DNA from 3 places in the Kosakonia sp. N21 genome. Region 3 is predicted to be linked to each of the others. Evidence: predicted binding sites of a transcription regulator. Region 3 holds the regulator's gene; each other region holds the start of a gene.

Region 1 (5,520 bases), on a different contig from region 3:
GGGCATAGTCCGCCAGCGGGTATTTCTGGCCAGTTGCATCGTCAGTTACCACGGCAAACGGTGTAACTTCAGAACCGGTACCGGAAGTGGTAGTGATAGCGATCATTTTCGCTTTCACGCCCATTTTCGGGAACTTGTAGATACGTTTACGGATGTCCATAAAGCGCAGAGCCAGTTCTTCGAAATGGGTTTCCGGGTGTTCGTACATTACCCACATGATTTTGGCTGCGTCCATCGGGGAACCGCCGCCCAGCGCGATGATCACGTCCGGTTTGAAGGAGTTCGCCAGCTCAGCGCCTTTGCGTACGATAGTCAGCGTCGGGTCAGCTTCAACTTCGAAGAACACTTCAGTTTCCACGCCAGCCGCTTTCAGAACAGAGGTGATCTGGTCTGCATAACCGTTGTTAAACAGGAAACGGTCGGTCACGATAAGTGCGCGTTTGTGACCATCAGTAATCACTTCATCCAGCGCGATTGGCAGTGAGCCACGGCGGAAGTAGATAGATTTCGGAAGTTTGTGCCACAACATGTTTTCAGCTCGCTTAGCAACGGTTTTCTTGTTGATCAGGTGTTTCGGACCAACGTTTTCAGAGATGGAGTTACCACCCCAGGAACCACAACCCAGAGTCAGGGAAGGCGCGAGTTTGAAGTTATACAGGTCACCGATACCACCCTGAGAAGCCGGGGTGTTAATCAGGATACGTGCGGTTTTCATTTTCTGACCGAAATGTGCAACGCGTTCCGGCTGGTTATCCTGGTCGGTGTAGAGACAGGATGTATGACCGATACCGCCCATTGCGACCAGTTTCTCTGCTTTTTCTACCGCGTCTTCGAAATCTTTCGCGCGATACATTGCCAGCGTCGGAGAGAGTTTTTCGTGAGCGAAAGGCTCGCTTTCGTCAACAACTTTCACTTCACCAATCAGGATCTTGGTCGTTGTCGGAACGGTGAAGCCGGCAAGTTCAGCAATTTTATAAGCCGGTTGACCGACGATGGCCGCGTTGAGCGCGCCATTTTTCAGAATGATGTCCTGAACCGCTTTCAGCTCTTTACCTTGCAGCAGGTAGCCGCCATGGCTGGCGAAACGTTCGCGAACAGCATCATAAACGGAGTCAACAACAACGACAGACTGTTCAGAAGCACAGATAACGCCGTTATCGAAGGTTTTGGACATCAGAACAGAAGCCACGGCGCGTTTGATATCAGCCGTTTCATCAATCACAACCGGAGTGTTGCCTGCGCCCACGCCGATAGCCGGTTTACCGGAGCTGTATGCTGCTTTCACCATGCCCGGGCCGCCAGTGGCCAGAATCAGGTTGATGTCAGGGTGATGCATCAGCGCGTTAGACAGTTCAACAGAAGGCTGATCAATCCAGCCGATCAGATCTTTCGGCGCGCCCGCAGCGATAGCCGCTTGCAGTACGATATCCGCCGCTTTATTGGTCGCATCTTTAGCACGCGGATGCGGGGAGAAAATGATGGCGTTGCGGGTCTTCAGGCTAATCAGTGATTTGAAGATAGCAGTAGACGTTGGGTTAGTGGTCGGGACGATACCGCAAATAATGCCGATAGGTTCAGCAATGGTGATGGTGCCGAAAGTGTCATCTTCAGACAGCACGCCACAGGTTTTCTCGTCTTTATAGGCGTTGTAGATATACTCAGAAGCAAAGTGGTTTTTAATCACTTTATCTTCGACGATACCCATACCGGATTCGGCAACGGCCATTTTAGCGAGGGGGATTCGAGCATCTGCGGCAGCCAGGGCGGCGGCACGGAAGATTTTATCTACTTGCTCTTGAGTAAAGTTGGCATATTCACGCTGGGCTTTCTTCACGCGTTCAACGAGTGCGTTAAGTTCAGCGACATTAGTAACAGCCATAATGCTCTCCTGATAATGTTAAACTCTTTTAGTAAACCAGCTGTCCAATACGAGAGTATAGACAGACCGGCTGCAGGTTGCGTAAATTACAGAAAAACAGGCACTTAACGCCTAACCACATGCCACTGATTTACTGAAAGAGCCTCAACGCAATAGCGCTTTTTTTACTTTCTTTAGGTGACACCAGACTACCTGGTTTTAGGTAGTATTAGCGTGATCTACGTCAAATTTCGGTGATGCTGACACCTTTCAGCAAGGTCGTTTTTGGGCGTTTGTATCAAATGTTAATGGCATCTGACTGAGCGCCCTCTAAGATTATCACAATTCCCACAACTGAATAACATGTTGTATTGCCGTTGATTTCGACAGAAATCCTGATGAATGTAATAAAGAAAACGCGTATCTTCGGCATGGATTATTCTGTCACCCCTTTCTCTCACTGAGTCTGGCGACGTTGCGGAGCGTACTGTGATTCATACATTGTTTGATTTTACGACCTGTTTTAAGTTTTTTATCGGTTTGTTCGCGCTGGTTAACCCGGTGGGCATCATCCCTGTCTTCATTAGTATGACCAGTTATCAAACGGCAGGGGCGCGAAATAAAACCAACCTCACGGCCAACCTGTCTGTTGCCATTATCCTGTGGACATCGTTATTTCTCGGCGATGCCATTCTTCAGATCTTCGGTATCTCTATCGATTCCTTCCGTATCGCCGGGGGCATTCTGGTCGTGACGATTGCGATGTCGATGATCAGCGGCAAATTGGGTGAGGATAAACAGAACAAACAGGAACAATCAGAAACCGCTATCCGCGAAAGCATCGGCGTGGTGCCGTTAGCACTGCCGCTAATGGCGGGTCCTGGCGCCATCAGTTCGACGATCGTGTGGGGCACACGCTATCACAGCGTGGAATATCTGCTGGGTTTCTCTGTGGCCATTGCATTATTCGCTCTGTGCTCATGGGGCCTTTTCCGTATGGCCCCGTGGCTGGTGCGTTTACTCGGGCAGACAGGCATTAACGTGATTACGCGTATTATGGGTTTACTGCTTATGGCGCTGGGAATTGAGTTTATCGTTGGCGGTATTAAATCGATTTTCCCCGGACTGCTGAACTGATTCACCTCCTTTATTTACTCAATGATTAAGCGATATGTATTATTTTATATATCGCGCTAATTAAGTCGGGCTTAACCGGCTGTGAAGGAAAACGCAAAATCAGTAAAACATATGATAAATACGCAAAACGGCGGTAAGTATAATAAATTGCGCTAATCAGAAAAATGATTGATTATCAACGGGGTATAAGTTTTATGAATCCGCTTTGCGCAGATTCTGTGCAAACGCATCTGTTATTTTCCTCACATAATACTATTGGGCTTGCCGTGACATAATTGAAATGATATTAGTACTTTCAATCTTATCGCAGATGAATGTGCTAAAAAGTGGTCGGTTGTTGATTTTTTGTGCAAAAAACCACGTCATCTGCCAAAATGCATTACATGGTCGTGATGCGCATTTATCTGATTGATAATCATAGATAAAAAATTCTCAGGGAGACTGTTCAGACACGTCTTCGCGGCTAACGCTTTGCCGCAAAAGAGAAATGGTTAACAAATTTGCAAATTGTATTGGCGGCAGCGGAAGGCATTTGATATTTTCCGCCCATTCTCTTTATGAGCCTTATAATTCGCAGAATAAACAGATTAGATGAGAATCGTTTTCATATATGACGTTTCTCTCCGGCATTAAGACGCGCCTCGACAGGGGAGGCGGGTGAAAGAATCGACGTAAGGTTGCCGTTTGAGCGATCCGTAATAAAAAAGTCGGTGATAGCAGCAGTAAAAAAGCAGATGTCTGATAGCGCCAAAAAGCTCCTGCGCTCATCAGGCCCCCGACAGGGGACAACAGGCTGGCGTCAACGTCAGTAATTATAATGAGTGGAGTATCAACACAATGTCCATCATCACAAAAAAAAGTCTGGTAGCAGCGGGAATTCTGACTGCGCTAATTACCGGTAACGCAGCAATGGCTGCTGACGTTCCGGCAGGTGTTCAGCTGGCGGAGAAGCAAACGCTGGTCCGTAACAACGGCTCTGAAGTGCAATCTCTGGATCCGCATAAAATTGAAGGGGTGCCGGAATCCAACATCAACCGCGACCTGTTTGAAGGTCTGCTGATTTCCGATGTTGAAGGCCACCCGACCGCAGGTGTTGCGGAGAAGTGGGACAACAAAGATTTTAAAGTCTGGACCTTCCATCTGCGTAAAGACGCGAAATGGTCCGATGGTTCGCCGGTAACGGCGCAAGACTTCGTTTATAGCTGGCAGCGCCTGGCGGATCCGAAAACCGCTTCTCCGTATGCAAGCTATCTGCAATACGGTCATATCGCGAATATCGATGACATCATCGCCGGTAAAAAACCGATTACCGATCTGGGTGTCAAAGCTATCGATGACAACACCTTCGAAGTGACCCTGAGTGAACCGGTTCCGTATTTCTACAAACTGCTGGTTCACCCCTCCGTTTCTGCTGTGCCCAAAGCCACCATTGAGAAATTCGGTGAAAAATGGACACAGCCAGCAAACATCGTGACCAACGGTGCGTATAAACTGAAAGACTGGGTGGTCAACGAGCGCATTGTTCTTGAGCGCAACACCAACTATTGGGATAACAAAAAAACCGTTATCGATCAGGTTACTTACCTGCCAATCTCTTCTGAAGTGACAGACGTGAACCGCTACCGCAGCGGTGAAATCGACATGACCTATAACAACATGCCGATTGAACTGTTCCAGAAGCTGAAAAAAGAGATTCCTAAAGAAGTACACGTCGATCCGTACCTGTGTACTTACTACTATGAAATCAACAACCAGAAAGCCCCGTTCACTGACGTTCGCGTACGTACCGCGCTGAAACTGGCGCTGGATCGCGACATCATTGTCAATAAAGTGAAAAACCAGGGCGACCTGCCGGCATACAGCTACACCCCGCCGTACACCGATGGTGCAAAACTGACTGAACCGGCATGGTTCAAAATGACGCAGGAACAGCGTAACGCCGAAGCGAAAAAACTGCTGGCGGAAGCCGGTTACACGGCTGACAAACCGTTGTCATTTAGCCTGCTGTACAACACATCTGACCTGCATAAAAAACTGGCCATTGCTGTTGCTTCCATCTGGAAGAAAAACCTCGGTGCAGACGTTAAGCTGGAAAACCAGGAGTGGAAAACCTTCCTCGACACCCGTCATCAGGGCACCTTTGATGTTGCGCGTGCCGGCTGGTGTGCGGACTACAACGAACCGACTTCCTTCCTGAACACCATGCTGTCCGACAGCTCCAACAACACCGCGCACTATAAGAGCCCGGCGTTCGATAAGCTGATTGGCGATACGCTGAAAGTGACCGAAGAATCACAGCGCGCAGATCTCTACTCCAAAGCTGAACAGCAACTGGATAAAGACTCGGCGATTGTCCCGGTTTACTACTATGTCAACGCCCGTCTGGTGAAACCGTGGGTTGGTGGTTACACCGGCAAAGACCCGATGGATAATATCTACGTTAAAAACTTGTATATTATCAAGCATTAATGGCAATGAGTGGGGCAGGGAAACCTGTCCCACAGTGTCTTATTTTCATCGCAACA
Region 2 (5,520 bases), on a different contig from region 3:
TGCCGGGCATGATGACCATTTCAACCCGTCCGGTTGACGCGTGTGCGGATGTCGACATTGCGGTGATCACTGTCTCCGGCGGCCCGTTAAAACCCGGCCAGACGCGTCTCGACGAACTGACCAACACTGCGCGGATCGTGCAAAAAATCGTACCGACAATGATGGCAAATGGTTTCAACGGCATTTTCCTTGTCGCCACCAACCCCTGCGACATCATTACCTGGCAGGTGTGGAAACTGTCCGGGTTACCGCGCAACCAGGTGATTGGTACCGGCGTGTGGCTTGATACCACCCGTCTGCGCCGTGCGCTGGCGCAGTCACTGGATATTGGCGCGCAGAGTATCGATGCGTTTATTCTCGGCGAACACGGTGATACCCAGTTTCCGGTGTGGTCGCATTCGTCGGTATACGGTTCGCCCATCGCCGAGGTCTACCGGCGCAAAACCGGCCAGACGCTGGATGTCGATGCACTGGCGGAGAAAGTTCGCCGCCACGGTTTTGAGATCTATGCCCGTAAAGGCTGCACTGAGTATGGTATTGCCGGCACCATTGCCGAGATCTGCCGGAATATTTTCACCGGCAGCCACCGCGCGCTGGCGATCTCCTGCATTCTTGACGGCGAGTATGGTGTGAAAGATGTGGCTATTGGGGTTCCCGCCGTGCTGGCGCAGAACGGTGTACAGCAGATTATTGAGTTACAACTGCGGGATGACGAAGTGGTGAAATTCAACCACTCCGTCGGGGTTATCAAGGCCAATATTGCCCGCCTGCCCTGACGATGCGCGGTTAACTGGCAATGGTTAACCGCCCCGGCAATGACTCAAGCTGCTGGCGGATATCCGCACTGAGCTGCGCATCGGTGATGATATCGGTCAGCGAATCCAGGGTTGCCACGTTAAACAGCGACCACGCACCATATTTGCTGCTGTCCGCCAGCAGGATCCGCCGCCTGGCATTGGCGATCAGATCGTGCTTAAGCGCGGCTTTCTCTTCCGTTGGCGCGGTGATCCCGCGCTCCAGCCCCCAGCCGTTACAGCTGACAAACGCCAGATCCGGCCAGATGTTTTGCAGCAGCTTGCGCCCGTGCTCGCCAATGCAGGACTGGCTGGAATCATCAATACGCCCACCGATAATCGTCACTTCAATCTGTTTAAATTCCGACAGAAACAGCGCAATGTGCAAATCGCTGGTGATCACCCGCAGCGGCAGATGCGTGAGCTGGCGAGCCAGCTCAATCATCGTGGTGCCCGCATCCAGCACAATTGCATCCCCGGCTTTCACCAGTGCAGCGGCGGCGCAGGCAATGGCGTGTTTTTCCGCCAGGTTGCGCTGCATTTTTTCGCTGGTGGTCGGCTGGGAGGGGATAAACCGGTTCAACGTTACGCCGCCGTGGGTGCGACTGATCACCCCTTCCTGATCGAGCTTGATCAGATCGCGGCGAATGGTGGCAGGCGAGGCATCCGTAGCCGCGACCAGTTGATCCACCGTCACCAGATTATGCCCTTTCAGGTAATCCATAATCTGCTCTAACCGGTTATATCCCTTCATATTATTCCCGTGTAATTTGCATTGCTAACTGGATGGATACCGCCATGCTCTCGGCTTTCGCCACACCACGCCAGGCGATATCAAATGCGGTGCCGTGATCCGCTGAGGTACGGATAAACGGTAGCCCGGCGGTGATATTAACGCCATCGTAAAAGCCCAGCAATTTTAACGGAATATGCCCCTGATCGTGGTACATCGCCACCACCATGTCATACATCCCTTCGTGGCACTGCATAAACACCGTATCCGGCGGGCACGGCCCGGTCACATTCACCCCTTCGGCTTTCATCGCCTGCACCGCCGGGCCGACAATGGTGATCTCTTCATCACCAAACAACCCGTTTTCGCCGGCATGTGGGTTGACCCCCGCTACCGCAATCCGCGGATTGTCATAGCCGACGCGTTTCAGGAATGTATCGGCAATACGCACCACTGTTTTCACGCGATCCTGATTCAGGGTGTCGAGGAATTTACGCAGGGCGATATGCGTCGTGATATGAATCACTTTCAGTTTATCGGTGTAGAGCACCATCGCGTAATCTTTGCTGTCGGTCAGTTGTGCCAGCAGCTCAGTGTGGCCCGGATAGTGATGCCCGGCCATAAAGAGCGCTTCTTTGTTCAGCGGCGCGGTGGCAATGGCTTTCACGTCTCCGCTCATCGCCAGTTCGGTGGCGCGTTTAATGCAGCGATAAGCCAGATCCCCGGCCTGCGCCTGCACCACACCAGGTTGCAGGGCATCGACATCCGCCAGCGGTTCGTCAATCACGTTGATAACGCCCGGCGCAAAACGCGCATCGGCAACGCGTTCAATAATGCGCAGTTCCGCACGCGGGGTGATATTCAGCCCAAGAATGCGCTGAAACGTCCGCGCACACCCGACCACCACCACCGGCGAACCGGCTAACTCTCCTTCGACCAGCGATTTGATAATGATTTCCGGGCCAATACCCGCCGGGTCGCCCATCGTTACAGCAATGATATTAGTCACTCGATTTCTCCTCGATAAAATGCAGAACCTTAAGCAAGGTAGTTTCGTCACCAAAGCCACCTGCTTTGGTCATCACCGGTCGTTGCCAAGGACAACCTGAAAAGTATCCCCACGGCACGCAGCCCGCAGCCCGCCCGCGGATGCTAAAACCTTTCGCCCCAAGCGCATGGGCCGCCGCAACCGCCACATCGCCGCCGGAAAGATAGAGCGCGTCCGGTTGCGCTTCGCGCAGAACATCCCGCGTCAACTCCCCTAAAAACGCGCAAATACGCTCACCCAGTTCGCTGCGGCTTACGCCCTGCTGTTCACACAGCGCGGCAATCTGGTGACGCGCCTGCGTATCCGGGCAGGTATGCACCAGACAGTGACGGCCGCTGACCAGGATGCGGACGATGTGTTGTCGGTACTCCGCCGCCGCCGGGGTGAATAACGTGTTGATATCAATAAACACCTGCTCCACGCGGGGATGTTTTGCCGCCCACGCCAGCTGTTGTTGAGCGATTTCGCTCATTGACCCCACCACCGCCAGTACCGTGCGCGGAACACACGGGTTCAGCCGACGCGCCAGCGCATCGCACAACCCTGCGGACCCCACCAACAGTGGGCGCGATGCCGCCGACTCGGCCTGGGCGACAATCTCATCCAGCTCGGCATCGCTTTGCGCATCCACCACCAGCAACAGGGGCGCACTCACCGATGCGTTCGCCAGCGCCGCCGCCACATCAGCGGCGTGCAGGTAACGGATTTCCGCGCGGCTGTGCGCCGCCAGCAACATACCGATGTCGGCGCTGGTGACGGGCGTTTTCGGATCGCTGGCGAACTCGGTGTCCGTCAGCAATCGCTCATGAACAAAGCACTGCCCGTTGCGGGTGATGCGACCCGCCGCCGGAAAAGCCGGCGCGATAATCGCGGCGGAGGCCTTGCAAGCCTGCAACATGGCGGCGACTTCGGCCCCCACATTGCCGCGCAGCGTGGAGTCGATCTTCTTAACCAGCCACTGCGGCGCGCCGTGCGCGACAATCTTTTGCGTCAGCACGGTAACCCGCTGCGCGGCATCGCTGGCGGTGAGCGCCCGGCTGTCGCTGTTATAAATACGGGCCTGCGCAGTGCTGACGTAGTTCGCGCTCAGCGCCACATCCACCGTCATTCCTCTCTGCGCCAGGCTGACACCCGCGTCATTCGCGCCGGTAAAGTCGTCGGCGAGGATGGCTATCTGTTTATCCGAGGTTGGCTCGTTCATCCCTTCTCCGGGTCATTATGCACTGGATATGATTATATTCAATCATGATTGATTATATGTGAGCAAGATCAACTTATTCAGTTTGCGAATAAATTATAAATTTAGGCCATGTAGTGACGGTGATTGACAAGTAATGATTGAACTCAATCACCATAACAGAGACAGGAGAAGGTTGTGGTAACGATTAATAGCACCCTGATAAGTGGCGCAGGCGCGATCCCGGCGATAGCCCCACTGCTTGCAGGTAAAGAGAAAATCTTACTGGTCAGCGATGGCAATGTAATTAAGCTTGCGCCGACGCAGCAGATCCGCGCCCTGCTGACGGCCAACGGTGCAGATCTGCAACTGATTGATAATGTGCCGCCAGAGCCGAGCCAGCATGACGTCGCCAACATTCTGCAAGGGCTGGGCGACAAGATATTTGACCTGGTGGTCGGTATTGGCGGCGGCAGCGTGCTGGATGTCGCCAAGCTGTTGTCCGTTCTCTGCCACCCGGCCTCCCCCGGTTTGCCTGCGCTGCTGAACGGCGACAAACCCACGGCACGCGTGACGTCGCTGTTGATCCCCGCCACCGCCGGAACCGGTTCGGAAGCCACGCCTAACGCGATTCTGGCGATCCCGGAGCAGGACACCAAAATTGGCATTATCTCCCCGGTGATGTTACCGGATTACGTGGCGTTACTGCCGGAGCTGACCACCAGCATGCCTGCGCATATCGCCTCGTCGACCGGCATCGATGCGCTGTGCCATCTGATTGAGTGCTTCACCGCCACCATTGCCAACCCGGTCAGCGACAACGTTGCGCTGATGGGCCTGCGCAAACTGCTGCGCAATATCGAAACCGCCGTCAATGAACCGCACAACCTGACCGCCCGGCTGGAGATGCTGTGGGCCTCGTATTACGGCGGCGCGGCCATTGCCCACGCCGGTACACACCTGGTGCACGCGCTCTCTTACCCGCTCGGCGGCAAATACCATCTGCCACATGGCGTGGCGAACGCCATTTTGCTGGCGCCGTGCATGAACGTGGTGCGTCCGCACGCCGTGGAGAAATTTGCCCAGGTCTGGGATCTGGTCCCTGACGCCGACACCACGCTGAGCAACGAACAGAAATCGCTGGCGCTGGTGGCGTGGTTCGCCGCGCTGGTTAAGCGGCTGAATCTGCCGGACAACCTCGAAGCGCTCGGTGTCCCCCGTGAAGATATCCCGGCGCTGAGTGACGCCGCGCTGAATGTTAAGCGCCTGATGAACAATGCCCCCTGCACCGTAGATCACGCACAGGTGCAGGCCATCTATCAGACGTTGTTTTAACCGTTTTTAACCGTCTGTCGGCCCGGTAAGCGCTGCGCCACCGGGACTAAACAGCGAATCAGGGACAAGTTATGAACAAGCACATTAAAGGCGTGTTGACCGCCATTGTTACACCTTTCGACGCCGACGGGGCTGTTAACCCGAACGCGCTCAAACAACAAATTAACCGCCAGATTGAGGCCGGTAACGGCATTTTTTGCGGCGGCACCAACGGGGAATTTTTCGTGCTGAACGAGCAGGAAAAGGTCGCCGTTACCGCCACCTGCGTAGAGGAAGTGGCCGGACGCTCGCCGGTAGTGGCGCACATCGGCGAAATCTCTACCCGTGAAACCATTCGTCTGGGGCGGCAAATCGAGAAACTGGGCGTGGATGCGGTGTCGGTGATCACCCCCTATTTCGTGCCGCTGAAACAAGATGAGCTGATTAACCACTA
Region 3 (5,520 bases):
CTGAAAACGCAGGGGGAAACCCTGTGGCATACCAGCAATGTGTTCACTAACGAACCGGCACTTCGCCTGGCGCGGAAACTGATTGACGCCACGTTTGCCGAGCGCGTGGTGTTCATGAACTCCGGTACTGAAGCCAACGAAACCGCATTTAAGCTGGCGCGTTTTTATGCATCTACGCGTCACAGCCCGTATAAAACCAAAATCATCGCGTTCCATCATGCCTTCCATGGCCGTTCGCTGTTCACTGTGAGCGTGGGTGGTCAGCCGAAGTACTCCGACGGCTTTGGTCCGAAACCGGCAGACATTATCCATGTCCCGTTTAACGATCTGCATGCGGTAAAAGCAGTGATGGACGATCACACCTGTGCGGTGGTGGTTGAGCCGATTCAGGGTGAAGGCGGCGTCACCGCGGCAACGCCGGCGTTTCTTAAAGGCTTGCGTGAACTGTGCGATCAGCACGATGCGTTGCTGGTGTTTGATGAAGTCCAGTGCGGTATGGGGCGTTGTGGTGAGCTGTTTGCTTATATGCACTATGGCGTCACGCCGGACATTCTCACCAGCGCGAAAGCACTGGGCGGCGGTTTCCCCATCAGCGCCATGCTGACCACGCATGAGATTGCCAGCGCGTTCCATGCCGGTTCACACGGTTCGACGTACGGCGGCAACCCGCTGGCCTGCGCCGTTGCCGGGACGGCGTTTGATATTATCAATACGCCAGACGTGCTGAGCGGAGTGAATGAAAAACGCCAGCTGTTCGTTAAACATTTGCAGCAAATCGGCGAGAAATTCGACCTGTTCAGCGACATTCGCGGTATGGGGCTGTTGATTGGCGCAGAGTTAAAAGCAGAGTTTAAAGGCCGCGCCCGTGATTTCCTCTACGCGGCGGCCGATGCGGGCGTAATGGTGCTGAATGCCGGCCCGGATGTGATGCGCTTTGCGCCCTCGCTGGTGATAGACGTGCAAGACATTAACGAAGGGATGAATCGCTTTGCCGCTGCAGTGGCAAAAGTGATCAACGGCTAACCCCGCAGTCTGCGGGCCAGCCAGATGCCATGATGCGGGCGCTGACGCCATGCCACCGACGAAATGGTGTGCATGGTGTTCAGATGCCCGAGCACCCGCTGTAGATGTTGCTCCAGAGTGCTCATCGGCCCGTGGGTCAATGTCTCCGGCGCCTCCAGAATATTCACATCCCCCGACTCGCCCGGCCCGTCATACTCCAGTCGCTGCTGGCAGCGTTGCAGTGCAATTTCACAGGATTGCAGATAGCGTTGCGCCAGATCCGGCGTCAGCATGGTGTGTTCGCGCGCGAGGGTGGTCATGGCGTTGATATGCTCAACGATAAACTGGCTGTGCGTCACCCAAAGCTTCATGTCCTCCAGATAGCGGGTATTGAACCCCGGCTCCAGCATGGCCTGATTCAGTGAGTTGAACAGCGCATTGTGCGCCTGGTTGACGCGCATCCGTTGCCAGGCCAGCGGGGTAGGCTGCGGACTATCGCTGAGGATCAGGCGAATAGCCTCCTGATCGGTTTCCAGCGCGTCGTGGGCGTTCTGCCGCAACAGGCCGCTTTGCCATTGCGGCCATAGCCAGACCATGCCGCCGAAGGCAATCAGGCAGCCGAGCAGGGTATCGATCAGTCTGGCGACGATAAACTCCTCGCCGTTGAGCGTCAGCAGTTGCAGGGTATACACGGCGGTAATGGTAAAGCCGACCATCGCCCAGCCGTAGTTCTTACGGATAATCAGATAGCTTATCAGGGTGATCAGCAGCATTGCCGCCAGCGTAAAACCAAGCGGTACGTGAAAGTGCAGGGCAATCCCGGCAATCATCAGCCCGGCGAGCGTGCCGGCCGCCCGGTGCACAATACGCACCCGTGTTGCGCCATAGCCGTTTTGCGTCACAAACATGATGGTCATCATGATCCAGTACGGCTTCGGCAAATGCAGCGCACTGCCCATCAGGCTGGCGATACTGAGCATCACGCTGATACGCGCGGCATTACGCAACGCCGCGGATTTCAATGATAAATAGCTTCTGAGCGCCGGAATAAGCGGCAGACGGCGCTGTTTTTCGGCCATCAAATCGCGCAGATAGAGTGGACGCTGGGTTCGCAGCACGCGGGCGATACGGCTAAAGTGCCAGGCGCAAAACTGTCCGACCGGGTTTTCCGGGTGCTGGCGGGCGATTTTTTCCAGCGCGCCAATTTGCTTGTCCATTGTGAAACGTGTCGGATAGCGGTGATAGAGGATGTCATCCGCCAGGACGCGCAGGCGGGCGGCGACGGTTTGCGCATTCCAGCGGATCACCTGTTCAGCATGGGTCTGTTCCACCAGTTTTTGCACCTCTTCCGGCTGGTGCAGGCTGACAGAAATATGTTCCTGTAAATCCAGCGCAACCTGGAAGACGCGCAGCAGGCGTTTGTAGTCATTGTGTTGATTGGCCGCCAGCATATGCAGTTGCTGATAGCAGGTACTGATCATATCCACCGCTTTTTGTTGGCGCGCAAGCAGCGGTGGCAAGGCTTTTTCCGGATCGGCATGCTGCGTCAGCAGGCTGTATTTGGCTTCGCAATAATCAGCCAGTTGCCGGTAGAGCAGGCTGAGCGATTCGCGCAGCGGTTGTTCCCGCCACATCCAGAACCAGAACCAGTTAAACGCGCCGTACCAGAGCGTACCCAGCGCATAAATCAGCAGCGGCTCCCACACTGGCATACTGCCCGCAAGGCTCAGCGTGAAGATCGCGGCTATCAACGACGCAGGCAGCAAGCGCCCGTGCAGTGCACTGATCTCGGCAGTCACGCCGAGCAGTAAGGTGAGGACGGTAAAAATCAGCGGCAGAGGCAGCGCTTCGGCCAGCAGAAGCTGCACGGCAAGACTGCATCCGGCGAACAACGAGCCGCCAATAATCAAACGTTTAAAGAAGCGCTTATGCGGGGTATCAAGACCGGCAATGTTGCAACAGGCAGGAACCAGAGAAAACAGCAGGCCTTGTTGGAGATGGCCGACGATTAACCCGATGGCCACGGGCAAACATAACACCAGCGTTTGTCGCAGTGCATAGTTGATTTCGGGGTGATAAATCAGCCTGCGCCACATGGGGAAACAAAAACGGCGCGCCGGATGACCAACGCGCCGTTTTGCGGATTAACGTGTTCCGTAAACCACGATGGTTTTACCGTGGGCGGAGATCAGGTTCTGATCTTCCAGCATTTTCAGAATACGGCCCACTGTTTCACGGGAACAACCGACGATCTGACCAATTTCCTGACGGGTAATTTTAATTTGCATGCCGTCCGGGTGGGTCATGGCATCCGGCTGTTTCGCCAGGTTCAACAGCGTTTGTGCGATACGGCCTGTTACGTCCAGGAATGCGAGGTTACCAACTTTCTCCGACGTTACCTGCAGGCGGCGCGCCATTTGCGAGGAGAGACGCATCAGAATGTCCGGGTTAACCTGGATCAACTGACGGAATTTTTTGTAGGAGATTTCGGCCACTTCACATGCGGTCTTAGCGCGTACCCATGCACTGCGCTCCTGACCTTCTTCGAACAGCCCCAGTTCACCGATAAAATCTCCCTGATTCAGGTAGGAGAGGATCATCTCTTTCCCTTCCTCATCCTTGATCAGCACTGCCACTGAGCCTTTAACGATGTAATACAGCGTTTCTGCTTTTTCACCCTGGTGAATCAGCGTGCTCTTCGACGGGTACTTATGAATGTGGCAATGAGACAAGAACCATTCGAGAGTCGGGTCTGTTTGCGGTTTGCCAAGCACCATGCGCGATTATCCTCTGTTATAAGCTGTCTCCAGACACAGGATGTGCACCCTGCTTCTGGGGTTGCAATCTATACACGCTATCATTCGACTTCGTGTCTTCGCTTCCAAAATCCCTGGAAGTGGACCGTCAGCGTCATCTGCGGTCTCTAATGTATGATGTCCTTTGCGTACATGCGTAATGTCAATGTATCTCTGTAGCATCCAGATTGTTTTAGCATAGCTTTTACCGCATGTCTCCTGGTGTCTCGCTTCAGCATGACGCAGGTCGCCTTCCGTTGCGACTTTTGTTATGTACGCGTAATCTGTAAAGAAAATTGCAACTCCGGAGTAAATTAAAATGCAGGCTCGTGTGAAATGGGTGGAAGGGTTAACGTTCCTCGGTGAGTCCGCATCGGGCCACCAAATCCTGATGGACGGCAACTCAGGCGACAAAGCGCCAAGCCCGATGGAAATGGTGCTGATGGCTGCAGGCGGATGCAGCGCGATCGACGTGGTTTCAATCCTGCAAAAAGGGCGTCATAACGTGACGAACTGCGAAGTGAAACTGACGTCGGAACGTCGTGAAGAAGCGCCGCGTCTGTTTACGCATATCAACCTGCACTTTATCGTCACCGGTAGCGATCTGAAAGACGCGGCGGTGTCTCGTGCTGTGGATCTGTCGGCGGAGAAGTACTGCTCTGTGGCATTGATGCTGGAAAAAGCGGTGAACATCACCCATTCCTACGAAGTCATCGAAGCCTGATGGACGATGCCCGGTAGCGTCAGGCGTACCGGGCATTATACGCCGACCGCTATTTGATCTTTTTCCCTTCCATCAGCCGTTGCACCAGCGGCGTCATAATCAGCTCCATCGCCAGCCCCATCTTACCGCCCGGCACTACCAGCGTGTCCATATGGGAAATAAACGAACCCTGCAACATGGCCAGTAGCCACGGGTAATCAATCCCTTCCAGATTACGGAAATGGATCACCACAAAACTCTCATCCAGCGAGGGAATGCCTTTTGCCGCAAACGGGTTTGAGGTATCGACGGTCGGGACGCGCTGGAAGTTAATATGGGTGCGGGAAAATTGCGGGGTGATGAAGTTGATATAGTCTTCCATTGAGCGCACGACGGAATCCATTACCGCTTCACGGGAATGCCCGCGTTCGCTGGTATCGCGCACCAGCTTTTGGATCCACTCCAGGTTAACAATCGGCACCACACCGACCAGCAAATCCACATAGCGCGACACATCATGCTGCGGCGTCACAACACCGCCGTGCAGCCCTTCGTAAAACAGTACATCTGTGGGTTCAGGCAACGGTTGCCAGGGGGTAAACGTACCCGGCACCTGATTCCACGGCACGGCTTCATCGTAGGTATGGAGATATTTTCGCGCCTGACCTTTGCCGGTCTGACCATATTCGCGAAAGGTTTGCTCCAGCAGCCCAAAATCATTCGCTTCCGGGCCAAAGTAGCTGATATGCCGCCCAAGATCGCGGGCTTTACGGATCGCCATATCCATTTCCGGACGGGTATAGCGATGAAAACTGTCGCCTTCCACCTCGGCGGCCTGCATACCAAGCTGGGCGAAGATTTTACGGAAGGCGAGGCTGGTGGTGGTGGTTCCCGCACCGCTGGAACCGGTGACGGCAATAACCGGGTGTTTGGCGGACATAGCAACTCCCTGAATCAACGATTGTTTTCAGTATAGCCAGCCGCCTTGCACCCTGTTAGTCCCGGAACTGCCCGCGCGGC

The links. Region 3 encodes CRP, which controls carbon source genes, mostly activating them, when cyclic AMP is high. Its sites were predicted from a motif close to ATGTGANNNNNNTCACAT; they were not measured.
Region 1: adhE (bifunctional acetaldehyde-CoA/alcohol dehydrogenase) is a predicted target of CRP. The motif match lies at 2,091-2,108, and genes of this name have one in related genera.
Region 2: ACQ3G7_RS13430 (iron-containing alcohol dehydrogenase) is a predicted target of CRP. The motif match lies at 3,833-3,850, and genes of this name have one in related genera.

What each region holds. Positions count from the first base shown of each region.
Region 1 is NZ_JBOBHR010000004.1:318,337-323,856, forward strand. Features, by position in the region: gene adhE (bifunctional acetaldehyde-CoA/alcohol dehydrogenase) at 1-1,879, opposite strand, end outside; gene ACQ3G7_RS11760 (YchE family NAAT transporter) at 2,348-2,995, shown strand; gene oppA (oligopeptide ABC transporter substrate-binding protein OppA) at 3,833-5,464, shown strand.
Region 2 is NZ_JBOBHR010000005.1:63,822-69,341, forward strand. Features, by position in the region: gene ACQ3G7_RS13410 (L-lactate dehydrogenase) at 1-776, shown strand, start outside; gene ACQ3G7_RS13415 (DeoR/GlpR family DNA-binding transcription regulator) at 787-1,548, opposite strand; gene ACQ3G7_RS13420 (D-threonate 4-phosphate dehydrogenase) at 1,550-2,536, opposite strand; gene dtnK (D-threonate kinase) at 2,529-3,776, opposite strand; gene ACQ3G7_RS13430 (iron-containing alcohol dehydrogenase) at 3,951-5,087, shown strand; gene ACQ3G7_RS13435 (dihydrodipicolinate synthase family protein) at 5,159-5,520, shown strand, end outside.
Region 3 is NZ_JBOBHR010000008.1:220,506-226,025, forward strand. Features, by position in the region: gene argD (bifunctional acetylornithine/succinyldiaminopimelate transaminase) at 1-1,023, shown strand, start outside; gene ACQ3G7_RS19350 (YccS/YhfK family putative transporter) at 1,020-3,098, opposite strand; gene crp (cAMP-activated global transcriptional regulator CRP) at 3,147-3,779, opposite strand; gene ACQ3G7_RS19360 (OsmC family protein) at 4,117-4,521, shown strand; gene ACQ3G7_RS19365 (phosphoribulokinase) at 4,571-5,440, opposite strand; gene ACQ3G7_RS19370 (YheU family protein) at 5,496-5,520, opposite strand, start outside.